DNA from 2 places in the Desulfitobacterium dehalogenans ATCC 51507 genome. Region 1 is predicted to be linked to the other one. Evidence: riboswitches for the same ligand, from Rfam matches in the RefSeq annotation. Region 1 holds a riboswitch; the other holds the start of a gene.
The links. A riboswitch is a leader RNA that binds a small molecule or an ion and turns the genes downstream of it on or off. The one in region 1 is predicted to bind nickel and cobalt.
Positions count from the first base shown of each region.

Region 1 (8,208 bases):
AGCCAATATCCTGGAAGGTCAGCTCAAATCCTATGAAGAGTGCAGTGAAGAGCTTCTTGAAGAGAAGAACAAGGAATTAGCCTCCCTTAAGGAACAGCTGGCCCAATCCCGGGAAGAATTAAAAAAGGCGGAAGAGGACTTTAACCATGGGAAAGAAGTGTGGGAGCTGCAAGGGGAATTGAACCGACAGGAAGCTCAAAAGGCTGACCTTAAAAAAGCGGAAGCCGAGATGAAGGAAAGCGAAGTCAAAGCAACACTTGGTGAACGGTCCCTGCGGGTTAAGCCTTATCTGGATCAATATGAAGATACTTTGGGGAAAATCGCAACAACCCAGGAACAAGTGGCCCAATTGGAAAAGGACACTGCAGCTTTAGCCTTGAAGAAAAAAGAAGCTGAGACCCAGTTGGAACAAGCGGGAACTCAAAAAGACAAAGAGCTCCCTGCTTTAAGGCTGCGTGAACAGAATGCAGCCGACGCCATCGAGGAAAAAAAGAAACTGGAGAACCTCATCCAGGAAAAGGGCTCTCTTCAAGAGAATATTGGCCGGCTTGAAAAAGAGCGGGAAGAAAAACAGGGCCGGATCAATAAAGGTGAAGAGTTTATTGCCAAGGTCAATGCCGATATTCAGGATCAAGAGCAAAGGGCGGAAACATTAACGATCGGCCAGGAGTTTAAGCGGAAGATCAATGAAGCCCTTCTCACCCTCAGCCGCTGGGAAGAGGCCGGACAACAGGTCATTAGCTTAGGGGAAGAGGTCAAAACCATCAAAGAACAGCTTCAGGAGGCTCAGGACAAGGGACTGGAATATTCGCAAGAGCTGGATGCCAAGACAGAGATACTCCAAGGAGTTACTTTAACCCTTCAGAATTTAATAGAAGCTTGCCCAGGAGACTCGGAGACCCTGGTTGCCCTGCAGGAAAAGCTCAATCAGGTTAAGGACCAATGGGCTAAACATCATGAGTATTCTGCCGCGATCAGTCAGGGTGAAAAGGATATCCAGGGCCTCTTGCCCAAGCTAAGTACCGCCCAAGAGAAAAAAGCTCAGTTGGTACAGGAAATCACCGAGCTGGAGAACGCTCTTAAGAAAGTGGAAAGGGAAAACCTGGCCTATACATTGCGTTCTGCCTTGATTGAGGGAGAAGCTTGCCCGGTGTGCGGGTCAACCCACCATCAGCTTGAGGCGGTGAATACTTTTGATACTTTAAATACCGAGGAGATCCAAGCTGCCTTAAGGGAAAGCAAAGATCAGGATCAAACCTTGTATCAGGAGATCATCAAGACCCAGGAGCAGATCAAGACCCTAGAGAACACCCTGAAAGAGGTGAGAGAAAAGGCTGCAGCCATGGGAGAAGAGTACAAGGCCTATGATCCTGATGCTATGCAGAAGGAATTTGAGGCATTAAGGGAAGGAATATCCGGATATACGGCTCAAAAAGGCCATCTGGAAGCAGAAATCAACCGGCTGACCCAAGAGAAAAACCAGTTGGCTATAAAACTAAATGAACAAAACACCCTTAAAACAGAAAAGACAGCCCAATTGGAGAGCCGGGAGAAGAACCTTGAGCTGGCAAAATCTAAAGTTGAAGCTTATGAGCAGGAACTGGCTGCCCTTAAGGCTGAGCTGGGTATCCAGGACATTAAGCATGAGCATCAGGAGATCACCGTAAAGGAAAAGGAGAAGGCCGGACTGGAGAGTGAGCTTAAAGTATTAAGAGAAACTTTAAAAAAAGCTCAAGCCAGGAAAGAATGTCTCAGCACAGAACTGTCCGCCCTCAAAGAATCCTTGAAGGAAAGCCTGGGGACCCTCAAAGAGAAAGAGAGCTTTATCCAGGACAAGCAGACTGCCATAAAAGCCAAAGTGGGTGAGATCGAGAATTTAGAAGCCTATCAAAAGGAGATCACAGAAAAAATAACCCGGATTGAACAAGCCTACACCCAGGCGGAAACAAGGAAAAACGAGACAGAAAAGCAGTACAACGAGTGTTATATCCGCCTGCAATCGGCTCACAACAGCCGGCAAGGCCTGATGGAAAGGAGCCAAAAAGATAAGGAATCCCTGGATAAGGTTTTTCAGGAGGAGCAGATCAAGGATAGTGAGGAAGCGAAGAGCCATCTGTTGGATAAAACTGAGATCGAGAAACTCAAAAGGAAGGTCAAGGACTACCAGGATTCCTTAATACAGCTCCTTGGGGCTATCGGGAACCTGCAGACAAAGCTTGGGGCCAGAAGCTTGAGCGCCGAACAATGGGAGCAGATTCAAAGGGCCAGGGAAGAAAAAGATACCCTCTTCAAAACACTGGAGGAAAGTAAGATTACGATCGAAACCCATGTAAAAACCATGAAGGAGAATTTGATCAAGAAAAAAGACCTTCTTAAGACTCAAGCTGAGCTGGAACGTCAACTGGGCCTTTTGCGGGATCTGGAGAAATTATTCAGAGGGAAGCGATTCGTTGAATTTGTAGCGGCCCACCAACTGAAATACGTCTCCATTGAAGCCGGTAAGCGACTCAAAGAGATTACCGGAGGAAACTATGGCCTGGAAGTGGATCCAAACGGAAAATTCCTGATCCGGGATTATAAGAACGGCGGAGCTCAACGGGATGCCAGTACCTTATCCGGAGGGGAGACCTTTCTGGCCTCCTTATCCCTGGCCCTGGCCCTATCCGCACAAATTCAGCTCAAGGGAACGGCACCCCTGGAGTTATTCTTTCTGGATGAGGGCTTCGGAACCCTGGATGACAACCTCCTGGAGGTGGTGATGGATTCTTTGGAAAGGCTCCATCATGACCGGTTATCCGTGGGCATCATCAGCCATGTGGAATCGATTAAGAACAGAGTGCCGGTTAAGCTCATGGTTACCCCGGCCCAAGCTGGGATGGGAGGGAGCAAGGTTGCCATCGAAGTCAGTTGAATAGAATAATATCATGCGGCCATAGGCCCCCAATGAGAGGTAAACAGTAAAAAACATGGACGTGAAAAGGCGGAACAACAAGAAAAAGCCTGAGTAGCGAAAGGAATGCTTACTTTGACACGTCTAAAGGGGGGTACTCTTGTATCTCATGAAATGGAGGATAGCATGAAAAATAAGCTGAGTATTTTTGCTCTCTGCGCAGCCCTTTTAATGAGCGGATGCGGCATCAGCACGACGGCTTCCGGCGGCAATGCCCAACCCGACCATAAGGTTAATCCTACGCAAACAGTAGTCAATCTGGAAAGGGTTCATATGAATAGCCTTGCGACATCGCAATACCCCTATACTGTACAGGAGTTTGATGTTGGCACAGGCACCTATGTATCCCCTGCAGGCAAAAAGATGCCTTATCACCTCAATGGTATAATCGGTGTTCCTGAGGGCTCGGGACCCTTCCCTCTGGTGCTCATTACCCACGGCTCTCATTCAAATGATAACGAAAACCTTCGCTTTGACACAGGTTATCGCTATTTGGTTGAGGCCCTGGCCGAACAGGGTTTTGTAGCGGTATCCATGGATATGAGCAAAGCTTATACCTGGAAATATGGTGATAATGATGATCGCGAAAAATCCCAGTATCTGGCGGCGGAGCATTTAAAGAGTTTGATGCAGGCAGAAAAGGGTGAGCCAAAGGGCTATCCTGTGGAGCTTGCTGGAAAAATTGACTTTGGCAAGATTGGCTTAATCGGACACTCCCGAGGTGGTGAAACTATTTTTGACATTGCCGAGGATATGCAAAATGAAGGAACGCCGGCCCGCGCACTGCTCTGCATTGCACCGACCTTCCTGTTTGCCGACCGTACCTGGCCGGACGCCCAAGTCGCTCTGATTATTCCCGAGTACGATGGTGATGTGATTGGACTGGACGGTTTTGCTCTGTACGACGTACTGGGTGAGAAGACACAAGGAGAACACCTGGCGGTCTATCTCAAAGGAGCCAATCATAATTATTTTAACAGTAACATTCAGCGCAATGATGGGGGGATGCTGGCTTCAACCATGGATCTCTCGGATCAGCTGGCTCGAGAGGAGCAGGAAGCGTTCTTACAAGCATTTGCGGCGGATTTCTTTTACCTCACCCTGCAAAAGGAGGCATCACTTTTACCTCCTGATAAAGCTCAGCCCGAGACAATGTTCGGCAGGAAGGCCTCGGTGCTCTACAGAAACGCTCAGAGCAGGGTGTTGTTGGCGGCTGGGGATACAGCCGGCTATACCACAGAAAACCTGCAGGCAGAAACAAAGAAAGATGCCTGGTATTTTAAGCAAGACGAGCTATTGGTGGACACCATCACCTTCGGAGAGGGAGCGCAGCAATCCCGACAGCTTTTGAAGCTGGGTTGGGCGGACGCTCCCGGGGTTTTTCAACTAGCCCCATCAGTGACGGACTGGAAGGAATATGCCGCATTGGCTCTCGATCTTGTGGTTGATGCCGCGGATGAAAAGAATAGACATCAGGAATATCAGCGCTTTGCAGTACGCATCACCGACGCTCAGGGCAATACGGCCAGAGTAAATCTACCCGATCAATTACAGACACTTATGAGAGCACAAGGGGAGCTTGATTTCACACCGGTTTTTGAAGAGAAAATTTACTTTTGGTCGGTTAAGACACCGCTGGCAAGCCTGATACTCCCCCTATCTTCTTTTGAGGGTGTAAATCTCGCCGAAGTTAAATCCTTAGATCTATTGTTTGAAGATACCCCCGCAGGCTCCCTCCTGATCGAGTCGGTACGGCTACAGTAGTATCTCGTTTTAACTGAGCAGGCGATGCCTTTTTGGCGTGGGGCCGGGCTGCTTTAACGAGCGGCAGCAGATGGATTATCGATACATCTGTGGGACAGTAGTTGTTCCGCAGGTGTTTTTTATACCCTGATGGAACAACCAACTTTTGAAGATGGAGTGCCATAAGAGAAATCTTACACGTCGAAAGGCGAAATGGAGGATTCTTTTATGACAAACAGGCTCATAAGTATGGCGGGACTCACCGCCGACGAAGCCAAGGAGCTTCAGGAGCAATTCGGTAAAAACGAGTTGACCCCACCAAGGAAGGAGAGCTTTCTCAGAAAGACGCTTCATATTATCTGTGAACCGATGTTTTTACTGCTGCTGGTGGCGGCAGCCATCTACTTTGTGCTGGGCGAGCCAAGGGACGGCATGATCATGCTTACCTTCGTGGTGGGCATGATCAGCATCAACGTGATTCAGGAATGGAAAACTGACAAAACACTGAACGCCATGAAAGAACTATCCGCACCGCATGTTACGGTCATCCGGGACGGAAAGGAACAGACCATTGTCAGCGCCGACCTCGTTCCCGGGGATCTCATGATGATTTGCGAAGGGGTGAAGATTCCTGCAGACGGCGTGGTGGTCAAATGTGCCGACCTGTGCGTAGATGAATCTTCCCTCACCGGCGAGGCCGAGGGTGTGTGGAAAGTGACGGGGGAAAATGCGGAACCTTCAGTCGATTACTGGAGGAAAGACTACTGCTACGCCGGCACTCTGGTCATCCAGGGCACGGCCATTGTGCGGGTGGAAAAGATTGGCGCATCCACGGAATACGGTAAAATTGGCAAAAACGTAGCCGCCGCACCACAGGAGGAAACTCCCCTCCAGAAGCAGACCGGCAAGCTGGTCAGGACCTGTGCGGTCATCGCAGGTATCCTGTTCGTATTGGTCGGCGTATTCACTTGGTTTAATATCCCGGACCATGACTTTATGGACCGGCTGGTGGAAAGCATTCTGTCCGGCGTGACGCTGGCCATGGCTATGATTCCGGAGGAATTTCCCGTCATCCTCACCGTATTCCTCTCCATGGGTGCGTGGCGGCTGGCAAAAAAGCATTCCCTTGTGCGCAAGCTCCCCAGCGTGAAGACGCTGGGCGCGGTGTCGGTACTATGTGTGGATAAGACCGGTACCATTACTATGAACCAGATGACCGTTCAGGATATTTGGGTCGCTTTCGGAGACGAACAGAATCTGGTGGAGATCATGGGGCTGGGCTGCGAGACCGATACCTATGATCCCTTGGAGAAGGCGATGCTTGCCTATTGCGAGGCTCACGGTATATCCCGGGAGCACCTCTTTGAAGAAAGCGGCTTTCTTACAGAGTATGCCTTTACCAACGAACTGAAAATGATGGGTCATGTCTGGCGACATGACGGCGAAATCCTGATTGCCGCCAAGGGCAGTCCTGAGCGCATCTTTACTGTTTGCGATCTGACCGATGAACAGCGTGGGGAGGCGGAACGCAGAAATCTGGAGCTTTCCGGCCAGGGCCTAAGAGTTATCGCCATCGCTACGGCCAAGCTGGCTGGCGAAGCAGCGATTCCGGCTTCCATTACCGACTGCCGCCTGACCCTGCTGGGGCTGGTGGGCCTTGCTGATCCGCCGCGTGAGGGAGTGAAGGAGGACATCGCCGTCTGTAACCGGGCAGGCATCCGTGTAGTAATGATTACTGGGGACAACGGTATCACCGCCTCGGCTATCGCTAAAAAATCGGTTGGCCTCACGGCGACGACATCATCACCGGCGATAGGCTTAACGCCATGAGCGACGAGGAGCTGCGGGAGGCCGTCAAGACTTCTTCCATCTTCTCCCGCGTTGTGCCAGAACACAAAATGCGTATCGTCAAGGCATTCAAGGAAAACGGTGAAATCGTGGCCATGACCGGCGACGGCGTCAACGATGCGCCCGCCCTCAAGCACGCCGATATTGGTATCGCCATGGGCAAGCGGGGCAGCCAAGTGAGCCGCGAGGCCGCCGACCTTATCCTGCTTGACGATAACTTCACCACTATTGTAGAGACCGTGAAGGACGGGCGCCGCATCTATGACAATATCCGCAAAGCGGTGGGTTACGGCTTTACCATCCATATTCCGATTGCCCTCGCATCCCTACTGGCCCCATTCCTCGGTATCGCCCCTGCTGCGCTATTACTCCTGCCGTTCCATGTGGTACTGCTGGAAGTTCTCATTGATCCCACCTGCTCCATCGTACTGGAGCGCCAGCCTGCCGAAACCGATATCATGGAACGCCGCCCCCGCGACCCGAAAGCCAAGCTGCTCACCGGCGGTTTGCTGGGCAAAAGCGTACTGCAAGGCTTGGCCGTGTTCGCAGCCTCATTTGGTGCATATCTCACGGTGCTGGCGGGCAACCCCGACAATGCTCCCGCGGCCCGCTCCATGGGGCTTGCCATTGTCATGCTGGCGAATTTGTTCTTGGTACAGGTTAACAGCTCTGACCACGACTTCGCATTCCAGTCTCTCCGCCGCCTTGCCAAAGACGGAGTGATGTGGGCGGTCAACATCGGCACACTGGTGTTGCTGGGCCTTATCCTTTACACGCCGCTCTCCGGTATTTTAAAGCTTGTTGCGTTACCCATGCCCTCGCTGCTGACTGCTTTGGGTCTGGCCGCTGTGTCGGTCTTGTGGTACGAGCTGGTAAAGCTGGTGAATAAACTAACCAAACGGGGGAATATTCCCCATAATACAGAAGGAGCTCAGCCGACTTAAGTCAGGTTATACCAAAGGATTCGAAATCACACACGCAGGTTTGAATCCTGCCCTCTCCGGCAACAAGAAAAGGCATAATTTCCCCTAAAGGGGAATTATGCCTTTTTTTTATTATAGGCTGATGCTCCTGGTCACCGGCCAGGCAGATTCGGCTTAGGATATACCCTTTTTCGACTGAAGGTTTCCGTAATAACACCGGAGAAAATCAACCCAAAGGCAATGGAGCCGGCGATGAGAAGGGTGATGGTGCCTAAACGGACTCCTTCCGTATAATTGTTTTCAATAAATTGCCGGATAGTATCATAGGCCATCCCTCCGGGAACCAGAGGAATGATGCCGGAGATGCTAAAGACCGTAACCGGCATTTTGTACCGTCGCGCAAGGATTTGACTGACGGTAGCGACACTGAAGGCGGCAAACAAAGTGGCGGTGATGATATTTATTTTCATATTCACCGTAAGGGTTACAAAGATAGCCCAGCCCAGCATCCCCACGAGGCCGCCGGTGAGGAGACTTTTACGAGGAACATTAAACAATACTCCAAAAGCCATGGTGGCAAAAAAACTTGCATAAAGTGCGGTCCAATTCATAAATGCGACTCCTTCCTATAACAAGGTAAAAGGGACAGGTTTATTGTCCCCCATTTTCCTACATTAGCACAGCTAAAACCACCGCTACTCCAGTACCGATGGCAAAGGCTGTTAAGAAAGCTTCAGTTCCACG
Region 1 is NC_018017.1:652,759-660,966, forward strand. Features, by position in the region: gene DESDE_RS03090 (AAA family ATPase) at 1-2,911, shown strand, start outside; gene DESDE_RS03095 (alpha/beta hydrolase) at 3,077-4,714, shown strand; NiCo riboswitch at 4,718-4,814, shown strand; partial or broken gene DESDE_RS03100 (cation-translocating P-type ATPase) at 4,922-7,485, shown strand; gene DESDE_RS03105 (threonine/serine exporter family protein) at 7,617-8,075, opposite strand; gene DESDE_RS03110 (threonine/serine exporter family protein) at 8,134-8,208, opposite strand, start outside.

Region 2 (8,208 bases), 1.2 Mb from region 1:
TATCTTCCAGAATATGTGCAGTTCCTATTACAACCACGCTGTTGTAAATGGCCTCTGTATCGCAGGCCATCCCTTCACCCGGCTGCAATCCCAACAACTCATCCACTTCAAAGCAAACCTTTGGATTATCCTTCACATTGTCAATCTTTAATCCCTTGGGCAGTCCGTGCATATAAATAGTTCCGTTATAGTATAGAAAATGCATGGCAGTGACATAAGGATATCCGTCTCCGCGAACTGTTCCGAAGCGTCCAATATCCGCTCTTTGCAGGAGTGTGTCAATCTCCTCTTTTGTTAATTGAAAGTGTTTCATCCTGTTTTGCATACATCATTCCTCCTAATTTTTATACATAAGGATGCCCCCGGTTTTTCCGATTGCTAACCATATGCTTTTATTATATGCTAGAAGTGTACCTGTCAAAAGGTACACTTCTAGCATATAATTATGGGTACACTGAATGAGGGATGTATGAACAATGATTTATATTGACAAAGAAATGGACACACCTTTATATGAACAGATTTACAGGCAAATACAAGAGGACATAATTTCCGGAAATCTTTCCCCGGGGACGCTGCTGCCCGGAATCCGAACTTTATCAAAGACGTTAGGTGTCGCGCGTAATACCGTGGATAAGGCCTATACACAACTAGCGGTGGAGGGGTATATTTGCCCTCGAAAAGGTGCGGGTTTTGCCATAGAAAGCATCAGAGATTCTAAAAGGAGCGGTGAAATTCAAAATTTGTCCTGTGCGGTGACTGATGATTCAGGTCACGAGACAGAAGAGAGAAACCTTCCCTATGATTTTCAATATGGAAGTTTTCCTGACGAGTGCTTTCCTAAAGCGGCATGGAAAAAGTATATGCTGGAGGTGCTATCCTCACCCGATTCGTCATCTTATATGACGCAGTATCAGGATAAACAGGGGAACCGTTCCCTGCGCTGTGAACTTCGGAACTATTTGTACCAGACCCGCGGGGTGGTTTGTACAGAAGCCCAGATCCTCATCGGCTGTGGTCTGCATTATTCGCTGGATATTTTATGTAAGCTGTTTGCAAGCCATAAGAGGATTGCCATGGAGGAACCGGGATATAACGGAGCCAAAGAGGTATTTCAAAACAATGGGTTTTTGATACGCCATATTCCATCTACACAAGACGGACTTGACTTCTCAGGGCTAAAAACATTGGATGTCCCTGCTGTTTATGTAACACCGTCCCATCAGTTTCCTTATGGAACCGTCCTGCCGATTTCCAAACGACGGGAATTGCTGGAATGGGCAGCGGAAGAAAATGCTTATATCATTGAAGACGATTATGACAGCGAATACAGGTACGATGCAAATCCGGTACCGTCCCTGCAGTCCATCGATGGCAATGACCGTGTTATTTATATCGGCACCTTTTCCAAATCTCTTTCTCCATCATTGCGCATCAATTACATGGTACTCCCTAAACATTTACTTGGGGCCTACCATCAGATGTTTTCTTCTTACAGCAGCCCCGTTACTTGGCTGACACAGGAAGTGCTGGCAAGATTTCTTCGCTCTGGCGATTATACCCGGCATGTGCGCCGGATGTGTGCAGTCTATCGAAAACGGCATGACGTTTTTGTCCAGCAGCTGTCGAAACAATTCGGGCCAAAAATCGTGCTGCACGGGCAAGGTGCAGGGTTGCATTTTTTGTTGGAGTTTTCGGATGGAGTGCATGCCGACCGGTTAATCCTGACCGCAAAGAAAGCAGGAGTCAGGGTATACCCGGTAACCCCGTTCTGGAGTGTTTCGGAAGCCTGCCCCCCCAATATGCTTTTTGCAGGGTACAGCCTGCTGAATGAGGGGCAGATACAAGAGGGAATCCGCCTTTTGAAGCAAGCGTGGGCTCTATAGAAATTATGGTGCAAAATCGGAAGACGTGATACTAAAAATAAAGTACATTTAACCACATAAGAAAAAGGATAGAAGAGCTACAGATATGCTTACCGGGTATTGACAAATTCGCTGGCGGACCTTAAACTAGTAACATATTAAATTAAATACAAATATAATAGAGCAGGCGATCGGTATAAAAGCCGATGGGGCTGGGCTGGGAAACCGGCAGCAGGAAGAATACCTGTGGGACTATAATTGAAATAATTATTGTGCCACAGGTATTTTTTTACCAAAAAGAGGAGGGGTATCTTGAATACCGCAAATAGGAAGGTAAAGGTTGCCGCATTATCCATCGTATCGAATTCGGTGCTGATCATTCTCAAGGTTACAGCAGGTTTGCTAAGCGGATCCATCAGTATTATTTCCGAAGCCATACATTCCGGTATGGATCTCATCGCTTCCATCATCGCATTTTTCTCGGTGAGGATGTCGTCAAAGCCTGCTGATCGGAAGCATCCCTACGGTCACGGGAAAATTGAAAATGTTTCAGGTGTTCTGGAGGGCCTGCTGATTTTTGTGGCAGCCTGCCTTATCATAGCTGAGGCCATAAAAAAGATACAACACCCCGTGGAAATTTCTCAAACATGGGTGGCTATAGCGGTCATGCTGTTTTCCGGTGTTGTGAACACCCTGGTTTCCAGGATTCTCTACAAGGTGGCCAAAGAAGAGGATTCCATAGCGCTGGAGGCAGATGCCCTGCACCTGAAAACAGATGTGTATACCTCTCTTGGCGTCGCGGTTGGCCTTCTGTTGATCTGGATTACGAAAATCAACATACTTGACCCGATTGCGGCCATATTGGTGGCACTGCTGATCATAAAGGAAGCCTTTGTGCTTTGCAAAAATGCCTTCGAACCGCTTCTGGACACAAAATTGTCGGATGAGGACGAAATGAAGATCAAGACTATTATGGATAGCTATCATGGCAAAATATTGGATTATCATAACTTGCGTACCAGAAAATCCGGCAACATCAAATATATTGACTGCCATCTTACGGTTAGTGAGGGTCTGACCATTCGCGAAACCCATGAAATGAGCGATGAAATGGAACGGGAGCTGGAACTGGCCTTGAAGAATACAAATGTCAACATCCATTTTGAGCCAGGAAAGGATGGACAGTGAGCCCGCCCTGCTGATTTACGGTCAGCAGGGCGGCTTCCTGTCAAGCCAATAATTTTTCAATAGTGTGAAGCCGTTTAATTTTAAGAGCTGCCATGATATCCAGGCGGGTATGGTTATCCGTCAAGGACTTACCTAAGATGTTTTCAATTTTATTCAAGCGGTAGCGCAAGGTATTAGGGTGCATGAAGATCGCTTTGGCGGTTTTGTTCACGTCAAATTGGTTCTCGGCAAAGCTCTCCAGGAGGGCTATAAGGGAACTTTCCGGATCATCTTGTTTGTGCAATTCCCCCAGAACATGGACATAGTATTCTTTTAAGTCCTGGAGATCATGTTTATACAGGATTCGTTCCAAGCCGAGTTCACTGAAGAAGGGAACAGGTATTTCTAATAGCTTTCCCATTTCAAAAGCCACTTTAGCTTCCTGATAACTGCGAAAAAGCTCGGTGGATTCGGAATAAACCTGTCCTACTCCACAGGTTACCAGATTATTTAATTCCGTGGTTCTGATTTGAGAAAAAGTTTTTTCAGCAAAACCAAGTATTTCTTCCTTTTGCAAAGCAGATTTATCCGCCTGAAGAGGAACGAGGATCACCAGTTCATTTTGGCGGAGGATGAGTGCCGGGTTTTTATAATAGTTATCGATGAAAATTTCTTCTATGATGCGGGAGAGAAAATCCATAAGATGATGCCCCGGATTATGATGCTCCGGATCAGGAAGGAGAAAAACCATAACCGTATGGGGGCGACTGAAATTCCAGCCCCACACTTCTCCGGTAGCAATGATATCTTCACTGCGTTTAAGGTTTCCGTAAAGCAGATCATAGAGAAAGGCATTTTTAAACTTGCTTTGCTCCTGCTTAAGCTCTAACCGGCTCTGGAGGTGGACGGCATAGAGTGATGATGTATAATCCAACAGGGGTTGAAAGGCTTCTCGATCCGGATTATCTTCATCACTAAGAATGAAAATATACCCAATGACACGGCCAAGGGGAGCAATAGCACGACCTATGGCACGTACCTTAAAAGTACCCGCAGAGATATGACAGAGAAAAAGGCTTTCGTCATGGATCCGAGGGTCATCCAGTTCAACTTGAAAGAATTCACAATCATAGTGAGAAGAGGAGGCAACCAGTTTATAAGCAGAAGTTGAAACCAGTACAGGCCGATTAATGACCTTAGCTAAAGTATGGGTCAGAAGATCTAACCCCTGTCCTGAAGCCATAACCAATTCTTGCATATAATCCGGAACGGAAAATTGCTTGTTCATATAGACCACCTTTCTCACGATTTACCAAGGAAAAGCTCAGGGGTTCATTCTAGGCGACTCTTAAAAGTTAGGGTAGAATGGTATTTATAGTTATAGATTAATTTTGATTCTATAAGGGATGATTGTAAAGTCCTTTAATCTGTATCCCGGAATAAAAAAAGCGTGGCTTTTTTGTACTTGTGAACATATGACCAAAATGGGCGGCAAGCTATACTGATTATAGATTCGGGAGCGGCTCTCGTCAAATAAGAGGAAGTATGTTCCTTTTTTATTGCGAAGAGGCACAGAATTTCGCTCAGGCATGATGGAACGCTGATTTAAAAGGGAGGTTCAAGGTACTATGTCAAGTTTTCTTAAAAAAGTAACGGATAAAACCATAAGCCGCAGGAGTTTCTTAAAAGCAACTGCGGCAGGTACTGCCGGCTTGGCACTGACCGGTTGCGGGAGTGTCTTAGCACCGGCGGGGGGAAAGATCAATGCGGTGGGAGAGGAGCAAGGAGAATGGATCTCGGCAGCCTGCTGGCATAACTGCGGTGGACGATGTTTGAACAAAGCACTGGTGGTGGATGGAGTAGTCATTCGCCAGAAAACAGATGATACCCATGAAGATTCTCCAGACTACCCACAACAGAGAGGTTGTTTGAGAGGACGCTCTCAACGCCAGCAGGTCTTTGGCGCGGATCGGTTGAAATACCCCATGAAACGCAAACATTGGCAGCCCGGCGGAGGGGATAAATCCCTGCGCGGTCAGGATGAATGGGAGCGGATCAGCTGGGATGAAGCCTTGGCTTATATTGCCGATGAATTGAATCGGGTGAAAAAAGACTATGGCAACCGTTCGATTCTGCATATTGGAGGATGGAGCAGCCGAATTACGGATATCTCAAGAACCTTGGGATTGTATGGGGGATATTGCGAATACTGGAATACCAACTCTTTCGGCAGTTGGGCCATGACACCTAAAACCGTTGGTTTTATGCAATTAGGAGTATGGGATCAGACGGTGAATGATCGTTTTGATCTGCGGAACTGTGAGACCATTATCATGCTCAGCATGAATCCGGCCTGGAGTGCGATGGGAAGTTCCAGTTGGCACTATAGGCAAGCCAAGAAAGCCGGAGCGAAATTTATCGGGATTGACCCCTTTTTCAATGCTACCTATTCTATGTTGGGTGCACAGTGGGTACCGGTCCGACCAAGTACGGACGCAGCCTTGCTGTTAGCCATTGCCTATGTCCTCATTACCAAAGATCACCCGACCCTTAATCCTTTGATTGATTGGGAGTTTTTAAATAAGTGTGCTATTGGCTTTGATGCAGAGCATATGCCGGAAGGTGAAGATCCTAAAGGCAATTTCAAAGACCATGTGCTCGGGACTTACGACGGTGTTCCTAAAACACCGGAATGGGCCAGTGAAATTTGTGGAGTGTCTGAAGACCAGATCGAGAAATTAGCGCTGGAGTTCCGAAAAGATAAAAAGGTAGCCTTCATCTGCGGGATGGCTTCCGGAAGAACCAGAAACTCGGATAATCTGCCGCAATTGATTATGACCATCGGAGCCATGACCGGTCATATGGGCAAATCCGGACATATGACCGGCAGTACCATGCATGCCACATCCGGCAATGGGGGCCCGGCTCTGGTGTGTGCGGGTTCCAACGGCCTGCCGGGGATCCCTAATCCCGTAGATGACAGTATTAATGCAGGTCAGGTCTGGGACGCGATCCTAAACGGCAAATACAACTTCACCGGAAGCGGGGACTTCACTTCAGCCGACCAATACAAACCTGGTGAAGAAAGAGATATCGATATTCGGATCATTTATCATTCAGGCGGTGCGACGTTGCAGACCAACGATGGGATGACCAAAGGGATCGAAGCCCATCGCAAGGTGGATTTGGTTGTCTCTCATTCTCAGTTCGTCACCACAAATTCCAAGTATGCAGATATTGTCCTCCCGGTAACAACGGAGTGGGAGAAAATCGGCGGTTTCTCCGGAGGAACCTTGGTGCACAGCGGCAACCGTGAAATGATTATTATGTATTCCCAAATCTCGGAACCCCTTTACGAAGCCAGGAGTGATCAATGGATCGCCATAGAACTGGCCAAGAAGTTGGGAATCGATGAAAAAGAAGCCTTCCCCTTTGATGAGAAGCAGCAGTTCTTTAATGCCTTGGCCAGCACTACAGTAGTCAATGAAGATGGGAAGACCTACGGGCCCTTGGTGACCATAACCCAGGAAGATATTGATGAGTTAGGAGTGACCGGCAAGCCCCAAACTGGGAAAATCACTTATCGTGAACTCAAGGAAAAGGGAGTATATCAAGTTAAACGCTATCCAGGGGATAATTATGGGTATATTGCCTATGAAGATTTTGTCCGGGATCCTGAGAATAATCCCTTAAGCTCAGAAAGCGGCAAGTTGGAAATCTATAGCCGAAAGTTGGCGAAAACCATCAATGACATGGGATTTAGTACAATTCAGCCGATTCCATCCTATATCAAACCTGCCGGGGGATTTGAAGATACCTTCCAGGAATGGGAGGGTAAAGCCAAAGGAGAATATCCCTATCAGGTGATCAATCCTCATTACCTTCGCCGTTCCCACACCGTTTTCGATAATGTGAAATGGCTTCAGGAAGCTTGGCCTAATCCTGTTTTCTTGAATACCAACGATGCCAGGGACAATGGCCTTGCCGATGGGGATACGGTTCTGATTACCAGTCCCTATGGAAAAATCTTAAGAAATGCCTGCCTTACAGAACGAGTAAGACCCGGAGTCGTTGCTCTGCCTCATGGCGCCTGGGTGGATATGGATGAAAAAACGGGAATCGATGTGGGTGGCGCGGATAATATCCTCAGTGGCCAAATCCCGACCGGGCAGGGAGTTTCAGGGTTTAATACCGGGATTGCCCGGATTGAGAAATACACACAATCCAAACTCATTCCCGATGTAGAAAAAGCAGCAAGAATCGTATTCCAGGAAGGGGTGTAAGGAAAAATGGGTAAAAAAGGTTTTTACTTTGATATGGAAGCCTGCATCGGCTGTCGCACTTGCCAGATTGCCTGCAAAGATAAAAATAATAACGATATTGGCGTGTTATACCGTCGGGTAAAGAATTTTGAGACCGGTGTTTATCCACGACCTGATGCTTTCAACTATTCCTCTTCCTGCAACCACTGTGCCGAGGCCAAATGTGTCAAGGGGTGCCCCACCGGTGCCATGCATTATGCAGAGGATGGTACTGTGCAGCACGATAAGGATAAATGCATCGGCTGTAAATATTGCATCTGGAACTGTCCCTATGGTGCACCTCAATTCATTGAAGAAAGCGGCATCGTGGGGAAATGCGACAGCTGCAAGGGCCTTCGTGACAGCGGAGAAAACCCTGCCTGTGTGGATGCATGTATTATGCGCTGCCTGGAATTTGGGGACTTAGATGAACTTAAGGCAAAGTATGGCGACCGCTTTGTTCAGGAGTTGCCTATTCTGCCCTCTGCAAAGCTTACAAATCCATCGGTGCTGATTAAGCCCAAGGATTGTGCTTTAGACTCCAATTCTCGTGAGAAAGAGGTGTAATCAGTGGAAAACCTATCCTTAATCCTATTCTCAATCTGCATTCAGGCGGCTATCGGCATTATGATCTTCGTGGCTCTGGGCAAATCCTTCAACAAGGAAGGACAATTTAAAACGGCGATAGTCACAGCCGCCGGCCTGGCTATTGTCGGGTTTCTCGCCTCTCTGCTGCACTTGGGTAAACCCCTTGCCGCACTGAACTCCCTTCTCCACTTCAGCACCTCCTGGCTGAGCCGGGAAATCTGGTTCACCGGTGCCTTTACTGGGATAACCCTTTTAATAGCCTTATTGGTGATTGCCAGACCTTCGGC
Region 2 is NC_018017.1:1,887,456-1,895,663, forward strand. Features, by position in the region: gene DESDE_RS09105 (pyridoxamine 5'-phosphate oxidase family protein) at 1-325, opposite strand, end outside; gene pdxR (MocR-like pyridoxine biosynthesis transcription factor PdxR) at 477-1,886, shown strand; NiCo riboswitch at 2,035-2,122, shown strand; gene DESDE_RS09115 (cation diffusion facilitator family transporter) at 2,178-3,053, shown strand; gene DESDE_RS09120 (PucR family transcriptional regulator) at 3,094-4,320, opposite strand; gene DESDE_RS09125 (molybdopterin-dependent oxidoreductase) at 4,661-7,315, shown strand; gene DESDE_RS09130 (4Fe-4S dicluster domain-containing protein) at 7,322-7,900, shown strand; gene DESDE_RS09135 (dimethyl sulfoxide reductase anchor subunit family protein) at 7,904-8,208, shown strand, end outside.
Region 2: linked by a shared signal. The riboswitch ahead of DESDE_RS09115 (cation diffusion facilitator family transporter) and the one ahead of DESDE_RS03100 (cation-translocating P-type ATPase) in region 1 are both predicted to bind nickel and cobalt.